3 regions of the Achromobacter sp. FW305-C-28 genome follow, and region 1 is predicted to be linked to each of the others. Evidence: predicted binding sites of a transcription regulator. Region 1 holds the regulator's gene; each other region holds the start of a gene.
What was found. The regulator LexA, encoded in region 1, represses DNA repair genes until DNA is damaged. The targets are predictions, from matches to a motif close to ACTGTATNNNNATACAGT.

Region 1 (3,277 bases):
CAAGATCAACAATTCCATCTCCAACGCCGAAACCGTACTGGACAACGACCACTACGGCCTGGAGAAGGTGAAGGAACGCATCCTTGAATATCTTGCCGTGCAACAGCGCGTGGACAAGGTCAAGGCGCCGATCCTGTGCCTGGTCGGCCCTCCGGGCGTCGGCAAGACCTCGCTCGGCCAGTCCATCGCCAAGGCCACGAACCGCAAGTTCGTGCGCATGGCCTTGGGCGGCGTGCGCGACGAAGCCGAGATCCGCGGCCATCGCCGGACCTACATCGGTTCGATGCCGGGCAAGATCGTCCAGAACATGTCGAAGGTCGGCGTGCGCAATCCCTTGTTCCTGCTCGATGAAATCGACAAGCTGGGCATGGATTTCCGCGGCGATCCCTCGTCGGCATTGCTCGAAGTGCTGGACCCTGAGCAGAACCACACGTTCCAGGACCACTACATCGAGGTCGACTTCGATCTGTCCGACGTCATGTTCGTGGCGACCAGCAACACGCTGAACATTCCGCCGGCGCTGCTGGACCGCATGGAAGTGATCCGCCTGTCGGGTTACACCGAGGAAGAAAAGATCCACATCGCCCGCGACCATCTGCTGCCCAAGCTGATGAAGAACAACGGCGTAAAGGATACCGAGCTGACCGTCGATGACAGCGCCTTGCGCGATATCGTGCGCTATTACACCCGCGAAGCCGGTGTGCGTGCGCTCGAACGCGAAGTGGGCAAGATCTGCCGCAAGGTCATCAAGCAATTGCTGACCCAGACCGATCGCGCCAAGGCCGAAGGCAAGACCCTCGAGGTCAAGCCGGTCAATGTCACGGGCGACAACCTCAGCGACTACCTCGGCGTGCGCCGCTACACCTTCGGCATGGCCGAAAAGGAAAATCAGATCGGCCAAGTGACCGGCCTGGCCTGGACGGAAGTCGGTGGCGACCTGCTCACGATCGAAGTGGCGGACATGCCCGGCAAGGGCGTGATCCAACGCACCGGTTCGCTGGGCGACGTGATGAAGGAATCGGTCGAGGCGGCTCGTACGGTGGTGCGCTCGCGGGCACGTCGCCTGGGCTTTGCCGACAGCGTCTTCGAGAAGCACGACATGCACGTGCACGTGCCGGAAGGCGCGACGCCCAAGGACGGTCCGTCCGCGGGTATCGCGATCACCACGGCCATGGTGTCGGCGCTGTCGCGCATTCCGGTGCGCGCCGATGTCGCCATGACCGGCGAAATCACGCTGCGTGGCGAAGTCCTGCCGATCGGCGGCTTGAAGGAAAAGCTGCTGGCCGCCCACCGTGGTGGTATCAAGACGGTCTTGATCCCGGAAGAAAACGTCAAGGATTTGGCGGAGATCCCGGACAACGTCAAGAACCATCTCGAGATCGTGCCGGTCCGCTGGATCGACAAGGTGCTGGAACTGGCTCTGGAGCGTCTGCCCGAACCGCTGGCTGAAGACGAGGCGGTCAAGGAACCGCTGGTGGCCAAGCCGGCCGAGCCGGGTTCGACGGATCCGGTGCTCAAGCACTGATCCCGGCCTGGAGGGCGCTGCTTGCGGCGCCTGCAACAAGAAACCCCGCCATGGCGGGGTTTCTTTTTTGGAGCTTGCCTCTGAACTGCAGTGTGCCCTGAACTACGCTGGCGAAGTGGGCGCTGTGCGTGGCTTGGCAAGGCCTGAAAGGCCCGCCTGGCGCGCGGTTCAGTGCCGCATCAATGCAGGGCGTGCGTGCGGATCAGGCCGACCGCGATGCCTTCGAGGGCGAATTCCTGGTCGGCTTCGACCACGATGGTGTCGAAGTCGGGGTTTTCGGGCAGCAGCTCGATACGGCCATGTTGGCGTTGCAGGCGCTTGACGGTGACGTCGTCGCCCAGGCGGGCCACCACGATCTGGCCGTTGCGGGCTTCGGAGGCTTTCTTGACGGCGAGCAGGTCGCCTTCGAGGATGCCGGCGTCGCGCATGCTCATGCCGCGGACCTTGAGCAGGTAGTCGGGCGCTTGGGCGAACAGGCTGGAGTCGACGCCGATTTCGCGTTCTACGTGCTCGGCGGCCAGGATGGGGCTGCCCGCGGCCACCCGACCTACCAGCGGCAGGAGCAGTTGCGCCAGGCCCGGCAGGGGCAGGGCGGCTTGCGTGGGGGCGGCCGAGGCATCTTTCAGGCGGATGCCGCGCGAGGCGCCCGCAGTGAGTTCGATGGCGCCTTTGCGGGCCAGGGCCTTGAGATGGTCTTCGGCCGCGTTGGGCGAGCGGAATCCCAGGGCCAGGGCAATTTCGGCGCGGGTGGGCGGAAACCCGGTACGCGCGACGGTTTGCCGGATGAGGTCCAGGATTTGCTGTTGACGATCAGTGAGTTTGCTGGCCATGGCGATGATCCGTTGGGGTCGGACTGTACATATATACAGCAGCATTCTGGGGGACATAACGCAAAAAAGCAAGCGGGTGTCGATATAGACGGCAAGCGGCCATGGCAGGCGTGTAATAAAAAACGGGACCCGAAGGTCCCGTCTGACATGTGCCGGCTATGCGAGGCGGTTTACAGCACCGCGGCGATGCCCTTGGCGACCTGGTCGATGTTGCCGCTGTTCAGGGCGGCGACGCAGATGCGGCCGCTGGAGACGGCGTAGACGCCATGCTCTTCGCGCAGGCGGTCGACCTGGGCCGACGTCAGGCCCGAGTACGAGAACATGCCGCGTTGTTGCAGCACGAAGCTGAAATCCTGCTTGCCGCCGTGTTCCTTGATTTTCTCGACCAGCTGCTTGCGCATCAGGCGGATGCGGTCGCGCATGCCGCCGAGTTCCTGTTCCCACATGGCGAACAGTTCAGGCGTGTTGAGGACGGTCGAGACGATCGTGCCGCCGTGGGTGGGCGGGTTGGAGTAGTTGGTGCGGATGACGCGCTTGAGCTGGCTCAGGACGCGGGTGGCCTGGTCTTTGCTGCCGGCCACGACAGTCAGGGCGCCGACGCGCTCGCCGTACAGCGAGAACGACTTCGAGAACGACGAGCTGATGAACATGGTCATGTTCAGGTCGGCGAACAGGCGCACGACGGCCGCATCTTCCTTGAGGCCTTCGCCGAAGCCCTGGTAGGCGATGTCCAGGAACGGGACCAGGTTGTTTTCCTTCACGACGGCGGCGATCTGCTGCCATTGTTCGAAGGTGGGGTCCACGCCGGTGGGGTTGTGGCAGCAAGCGTGCAGCACGACGACGGTCTGGGCCGGCGCAGCCTTCAGGGCTGCCAACATGCCGTCGAAATTCAGGCCGCGGGTGGCGGCGTCGTAGTAGGCGT
Region 2 (3,277 bases), on a different contig from region 1:
AATCCGCCGGCGGCGCCCAGCCACATCAGCGCGGGGATCATCGCGCCCCAGGCCAGCACCAGCACCACATCCACCACCATGCTCTTGACGCTGACCTGATCGGACACCGGCTCGACCGTGGCGTTGCCCAGGCTGCGTTCGCGCGGGCCGCGCACGACGTGGCTGGCAGCGGGCGCCGCCACATCGGTCGCGGCCGGCGGAAACGGCCACTTGCCCGGCCGGGTGCCGGAGCGGCTGCCCTTGCCGGTATCGGCCGCGGCCGTCCCGGACGACGCTACGCCGCCCGCCCCCAGCGTCAGGTCCATCGCCTGCCCCCGCGCCCCGGGCGCTGCCGACCAGGGCATGGCCAGTTCGCTGAAACGGGCGCCGAACGTACGGACACGTTGCACGGCGCGGCGCAACGGGGTCAGCGATACGGCGGCAAGATCGTCCGGCAGGACGGAGAGTTGAGCGGTGTTCATAGGAACTCCTTGGTAGCGCGGTAAAAACGACAGTCAGAATCGACGGGCAACAGCAACGGACTCGGGCGGACAACAAGGTCGAGCGGACGACAAGGGCCGTCCGGCGCCATGAGGTCAGTCAAACAAGGACAACTGCCCGGCAGCAACGGTGCGCCATTGGCGTTCGCCGCGCCCGAAGGCGCCGGCCGTCGGTGAGGGGCTGGGCGTGACACCGGACGGGGTGCCGGAAAAAGGGACCCCTGAAGACGCTTTCGCGCCAACCGGGGATAGGGAAACGGGGGCCGCACCTGCGGCCGCAGAAAACAAGGACTCGGCCCCACCGGCAGCCAAGGGCGGCTGGAAACGGCCGGCATCCAGCGCCAGGCGCTGGCGGTTCAAGCCCAGCTTGCGCGTGGCGACCGCGAACCGCTGGCGCAGCAGATCGGCCCAGATGCCGGTGCCGCGCATGCGCGAACCGAAGTTGGGATCGTTGCGGCGGCCATTGCGCAGGTCTTCGATGCGATGCAGCACGCGCTGGGCGCGATCCGGGTAATGAGCGTTGAGCCAGTCTTCGAACAGGGTTTTGACTTCCCAGGGCAACCGGATGACGGTGTAGCTGGCATAGTGCGCGCCGGCCGCCTTGGATTCCTGCAGGATGTGTTCCAGGGCGTCGTCGTTGATGAACGGGATAACGGGCGCCACCAGCACCCCTACCGGCACGCCGGCGGTCGTGAGATTACGCACGGCTTCCAGGCGACGCCAGGGCGCGGCCGCGCGCGGTTCCAGCGTGCGGGCCATGCCGGCATCCAGCGTGGTGATGCTCATGTAGACCACCACCAGCTTCTGCTCGGCCAGCGCGGCCAGGAGATCCAGGTCGCGGGCGACCAGGGCGTTCTTGGTGACAATGGTGACCGGGTGCCGGGTTTCCAGCATCAGTTCGAGCATGCCGCGCGTCAGGCGCCAATCGCGTTCGATGGGCTGGTAAGCGTCGGTGGCCGACCCGATATTGATGGGCGATGGCTTGTAACCCGGCCGGCTGATTTCGGCCCGCAGCGCCTGGACCGCATTGGCCTTGGCCACCAGGCGGGTTTCGAAGTCCAGGCCGGGGGAATAGCCCAGGTAGGAATGCGTGGGCCGGGCATAGCAGTAGACGCAGCCATGTTCGCATCCCCGGTACGGGTTGACCGCGACGTCGAAGGGAATGTCGGGCGAATCGTTGCGCGACAGTATCTTGCGGGCTTCTTCGGCCGTGACGGTTGTCTTGGGGGCCGCGGGCGCCAGTCGGGCGTCGGGCAGGATGGGAATGACTTTGGGGGAAATATCGGGGACAGCATCGACGAAATCAGCCGGGAGACCCGAAGCGGACCAGCCGTCGTCGACCTGCACGCGATCATCGCGCTGAAAGCGATGCCGAATATTAGTAACCGCACCCCGACCGCGCAAGGCGGCGGGGGCGGCAGCCGGGGACCCAGAACCGGCGGGAAAAGAATGATCGGTGCGTGCCATGAAAACTACTGTACAAAAACACAGTGGTTTTGACAAGCACCAAAAGCCTTTTCGTAAGACAGCCCCACTTTACCGCAAGACGAAGACGCCGTCCGGACAATTCGATTCCATCTTGCGATATCGCCCGGAAACCCGCGCCAGCATTGGGTTTGGAATAAAAACAACACCTCATTTGGGGGAGCAAAGGGGTGTTGTTTCGCGGCCCGCTTGCGGTTTACCGAAGCATGCCCGCCGCCGCCGTCTGGTGCGTGGCCTCGTCGATCAAAATGAACGCGCCGGTGGCTGCGACATCATCGTATCGATCGACCGCCAGCGCTTCACGCGTGGTGAAGGTGACGCGACCAATGTCGTTCATGCGCAGCGTGCCTTCCGTGTTCTGCACTTCCTGCAGTTCGTGGATATCGCGATGCGACAGCACCGCGCGGATCTTCGCCGACGTCAGTCGCGTGCCGTGCTTGAGCAAGTACTTGCGCGCGGGGTTCAGCGGCTGCGTATCGAGCCAGCACAGCTCGGCTTCGAACTCGCGCGCGACCTGCGCTTGCGCGTTTGCATGCACGATCACGTCGCCGCGCGACACGTCGACATCGCGGTCCAGCACCAGCGTCACTGAATCGCCGGCCACCGCTTCATCCAGCACGCGGTCGAACACGCGCACTTCGCGCACGCGCGCCGTCACGCCCGACGGCTGCACCGTGACCTCGTCGCCCGGGCGCAGCACGCCGCTGGCGATGCGGCCGGCATAGCCGCGGAAGTCTTCCTTGCGGTCACCATCGTGGCGCGCCACCCATTGCACCGGAAAGCGCAGCGGGCCGCTGCGGCCATCGCCGGACAGGTCCAGCGATTCCAGCAACGTCAGCAGCGGCTGCCCCGTGTACCAGGGCGTCTTGTCCGACAGCGTCACCACGTTGTCGCCGTTCAGCGCCGACAGCGGCAGCGCGTCGAAGTGCGTGATGCCCAATTTTCCCGCCAGGTCGGCATACGCGTCGCGGATACGCTCGAACACCGCGCGGTCCCAGTCCGCCAGGTCCATCTTGTTGACCGCCACCACGATGTGGCGGATGCCCAGCAGGCGAGCGATGGTGCTGTGGCGCTTGGTCTGCGGCAAGAGCTTGCCATCGGCAGCGCGGGTGGCGTCGATCAGGATCACCGCCACGTCCGCCGTGGACGCGCCCGTCACCATGTTGCGGGTGTACTGCTCGTGGCCTGGCGCATCCGCGATGATGAACTTGCGCGCCGGCGTCGAGAAGTAGCGGTAGGCCACGTCGATCGTGATGCCCTGCTCGCGCTCGGCCTCCAGGCCGTCGGTCAGCAGCGAGAAGTCGATGCCGCCT
Region 3 (3,277 bases), on a different contig from region 1:
TCCCAGTGCGCTGCGGGCCAAATCCAACAATCCTCAGGACTACGAGGATCTGGTGCAAGCCAATAACGAGTTGCTGCTGGAGGTGCAAACGCTGACTGCGAACAATGCGCTTGAACGCAGTTCCGTGCCGAATGCGATGCCGGGTGCCGAAGGCGCTCGGCTATATGACAGTGTCATGTTGGTATTGCGAGGCAACAAAGAGAAGATATGGTTGGATCAGATGCGCACGGTCTGGAATCTTCCTGGCAAGCCCGTCGCGGCGGTGATCGATCTGTTGGACAATTATGTGCACGATTCAAGGGCCTGGTTCAAGCCTCTTGGAAAGGATGACGACGTGTGGATGAGTATCCAGCGTGATCGTCTCAAACAACTGGACCAACGTGAAAGGCTGGCCGAACAATATGTATCGACCGGTCGGGCTGATCTGGCGTGGCCACTGATGCCCAGCAAGGAAGAGCGGGCAGAGTTGGTTGCCTATCGAGCAAATCCCAATGCCGTGCCGTTGCAGGCCGGTGGACGGGAGTTCTACTCTCAATGGGGCTATTTGCGCTGGCGCTCTGTCTACACCAATCCTCAGGCTCGGGCGCAACGGGAGGCGCAGCAGGACCGGGAGAATACGCAGCGTGCTCTGCAGAATATGCCAATAAACTTCAACGCTATTCCGCGATTCTGAGTATGCAGAAAATCAATTTTCCGATCAGCCTGTTCACTCGACTTCGCTCGCTTCGTTGGGGATGCTCTTTAGCTTTTTGCATGGCGTTGATAGGGCAGCCTGTGGCTGGTTGGACGCAGTCTATGCCTATTCCCGCAACGCTTGGCGTGCGGTTAGGCATCATCAATTATCTTGACGAAGGTTTGAGCCCCGTCTTCATCAATCGTGCATGGGCGGGAAGTGCTCGAGCGCAGGCTTACACATCCAGCACTTGCTGCATTGCCATTGCGACCCAGTGGAAGCCGGGAATGACAATGAGGGTGGAGTGGAATTCTGATTCGATGTTTTATCGTGGCGAGAATGATCTATTGGTTCGCGATGTTCCGGTCATGCCATACGAGCCGTTTCACGATGGTTATGTCTGGGCCATTTTTCTGCCTGGTGGAGAGGTGCGGCTGCAACCATCACGCGCTCGTCCTGGCGCGGAAGGCTTTTTGTTGGGACTGCCTCCACCCGGCGAGGCGACCGAGGCGCAATTGAAGCAGTTCATCGAAAAAACCCAGCCCAAGCCTTGACCCCTGTGCGACCGGCCGCTGCTGCGCCCCCCGTCCGCATCCCCGCCAGGCGCCACCCCGGCAAGCGGCCCACGGCTGTTATGATGCCTGGATATATAACCAGTTGTCAGGCCGGCCCCGCCGCGCCTGGCCGCCAGCCCCGCGCGCCATGTCCGACCCGACCCTTCCGCCTTCCAACAGCCGTCCCGATCCGTTGGCCGACCTCAATCCCGCCCAGCGCGAGGCCGCTGAATTCGGGGTGGCCGGCGCGGGCGACGACGGTCCCTTGCTGGTCATTGCCGGGGCCGGGTCGGGCAAGACCAACACCCTGGCCCACCGGGTCGCCCACCTGATCCTGAACGGCGCCGACCCGCAGCGCATGCTGCTCCTGACCTTCTCGCGCCGCGCCGCCCAGGAAATGGAGCGCCGCGTCGGTTCTGTGCTGCAGCGGGTCATGAACCTGCGCGGCACCCAGCAGGCGCCCTCGCTGCCGTGGGCCGGCACCTTCCACGCCATTGGCGCTCGCCTCTTGCGCGATTGCGCCCAGCGCATCGGCCTGTCCGAGGCCTTCACCATTCACGACCGGGGCGATGCCGAAGACCTGATGGGCATGGTCCGGCACGAGCTTGGCCTGTCGTCCACCAAGTCGCGCTTTCCGCTCAAGGGCACCTGCCTGGCGATCTACTCGCGCGTGGTCAACAGTCAGACGCCGGTGGCCGACGTGCTGCACAGCGTGTTCCCGTGGTGCGCGCAGTGGGAAGACGAGCTCAAGAACCTGTTTCGCGCCTATGTGGCGGCCAAGCAGGACCAGCAGGTGCTCGACTACGATGACCTGCTGCTCTACTGGGCCGAAATGATGGGCGACCCGGCCATCGCCGCCGACGTCGGCGGGCGTTTCGACCATGTGCTGGTCGACGAATACCAGGACACCAACCGCCTGCAATCGGCCATCCTGCTGGCCATGAAGCCCGATGGCCGCGGCCTGACCGTGGTGGGCGACGACGCCCAGTCCATCTACTCGTTCCGCGCGGCCACGGTGCGCAACATCCTGGATTTCCCCACGCAGTTCCCCAAGCCCGCCCGCGTCATCACGCTGGACCGCAACTACCGTTCGACCCAGCCCATCCTGAACGCGTCCAACGCCGTCATCGGCCTGGCGACCGAGCGCTACGCCAAGGACCTCTGGACCGACCGTTCGTCGTCGCAGCTGCCCGAGCTGGTCACGGTCAGCGACGAAGGCGGGCAGGCCCGCTGGGTGGCCGACCAGGTGCTGGCGCAGCGCGAGGGCGGGGCCACGCTCAAGTCGCAAGCCGCGCTGTTTCGCACGTCCAGCCACAGCGCGGCGCTTGAGCTGGAACTGACCCGGCGCAATATTCCGTTCGTCAAATTCGGCGGGCTGCGCTTTCTGGAAGCGGCCCACGTCAAGGACCTGCTGTCGCTGCTGCGCTGGGCAGAAAACCCGCGCGGCCGCATGGCGGGCTTCCGCGTGGCGCAGTTGCTGCCCGGCATCGGCCCGGCCACCGCCGGCAAGCTGATGGACGCCATGGCGCAATCGGCCGAGCCGCTGCGCGCCTTGCGCGAGTTCAAGCCAGGCGCGGCGGCCCAGGCCGAGTGGGGCGCCTTTGCCGACACCTATGCCGCGCTGGCCGACCCCGGCCTGCGCTGGCCCGCGGACGTGGACTTGGCCCTGCGCTGGTACGCCGGCCAGCTCGAACGCCTGTACGACGATGCCCGCGTGCGCAAGACCGACCTGGACCAGCTGGTGCGCATCGCCGCCGGCTACCCGTCCCGCGAGCGTTTCCTGACCGAGCTGACGCTGGATCCCCCGGACGCCACCAGCGACGAGTCCGGCGCGCCCTCGCGCGACGAGGACTACATGATCCTGTCCACCATCCACTCGGCCAAGGGGCAGGAATGGAAGGCGGTGTACGTGCTGAACGTGGTCGACGGCTGCATTCCGTCCGACATGAGCACCGGCACGGCCGAGGAAATCGAAGAAGAGCGCCGCCTGCTGTACGTGGCCATGACGCGCGCCAAGGAACGCCTGCAACTGATCGTGCCGCAGCGCTTC

Region 2: a site for LexA is predicted at 1,954-1,971, ahead of AC3WMR_RS03455 (PA0069 family radical SAM protein). Genes of this name have one in related genera too.
Region 3: a site for LexA is predicted at 1,314-1,331, ahead of AC3WMR_RS20160 (ATP-dependent helicase). Genes of this name have one in related genera too.

Annotation. Positions count from the first base shown of each region.
Region 1 covers NZ_JBYSYL010000004.1:284,615-287,891, forward strand. The annotation lists gene lon (endopeptidase La) at 1-1,525, shown strand, start outside; gene lexA (transcriptional repressor LexA) at 1,705-2,355, opposite strand; gene AC3WMR_RS13435 (amino acid aminotransferase) at 2,526-3,277, opposite strand, start outside.
Region 2 covers NZ_JBYSYL010000001.1:754,912-758,188, reverse strand. The annotation lists gene AC3WMR_RS03460 (hypothetical protein) at 1-461, opposite strand, end outside; gene AC3WMR_RS03455 (PA0069 family radical SAM protein) at 576-1,946, opposite strand; gene AC3WMR_RS03450 (sulfate adenylyltransferase subunit 1) at 2,161-3,277, opposite strand, start outside.
Region 3 covers NZ_JBYSYL010000008.1:186,457-189,733, reverse strand. The annotation lists gene AC3WMR_RS20170 (T6SS phospholipase effector Tle1-like catalytic domain-containing protein) at 1-673, shown strand, start outside; gene AC3WMR_RS20165 (DUF3304 domain-containing protein) at 676-1,227, shown strand; gene AC3WMR_RS20160 (ATP-dependent helicase) at 1,376-3,277, shown strand, end outside.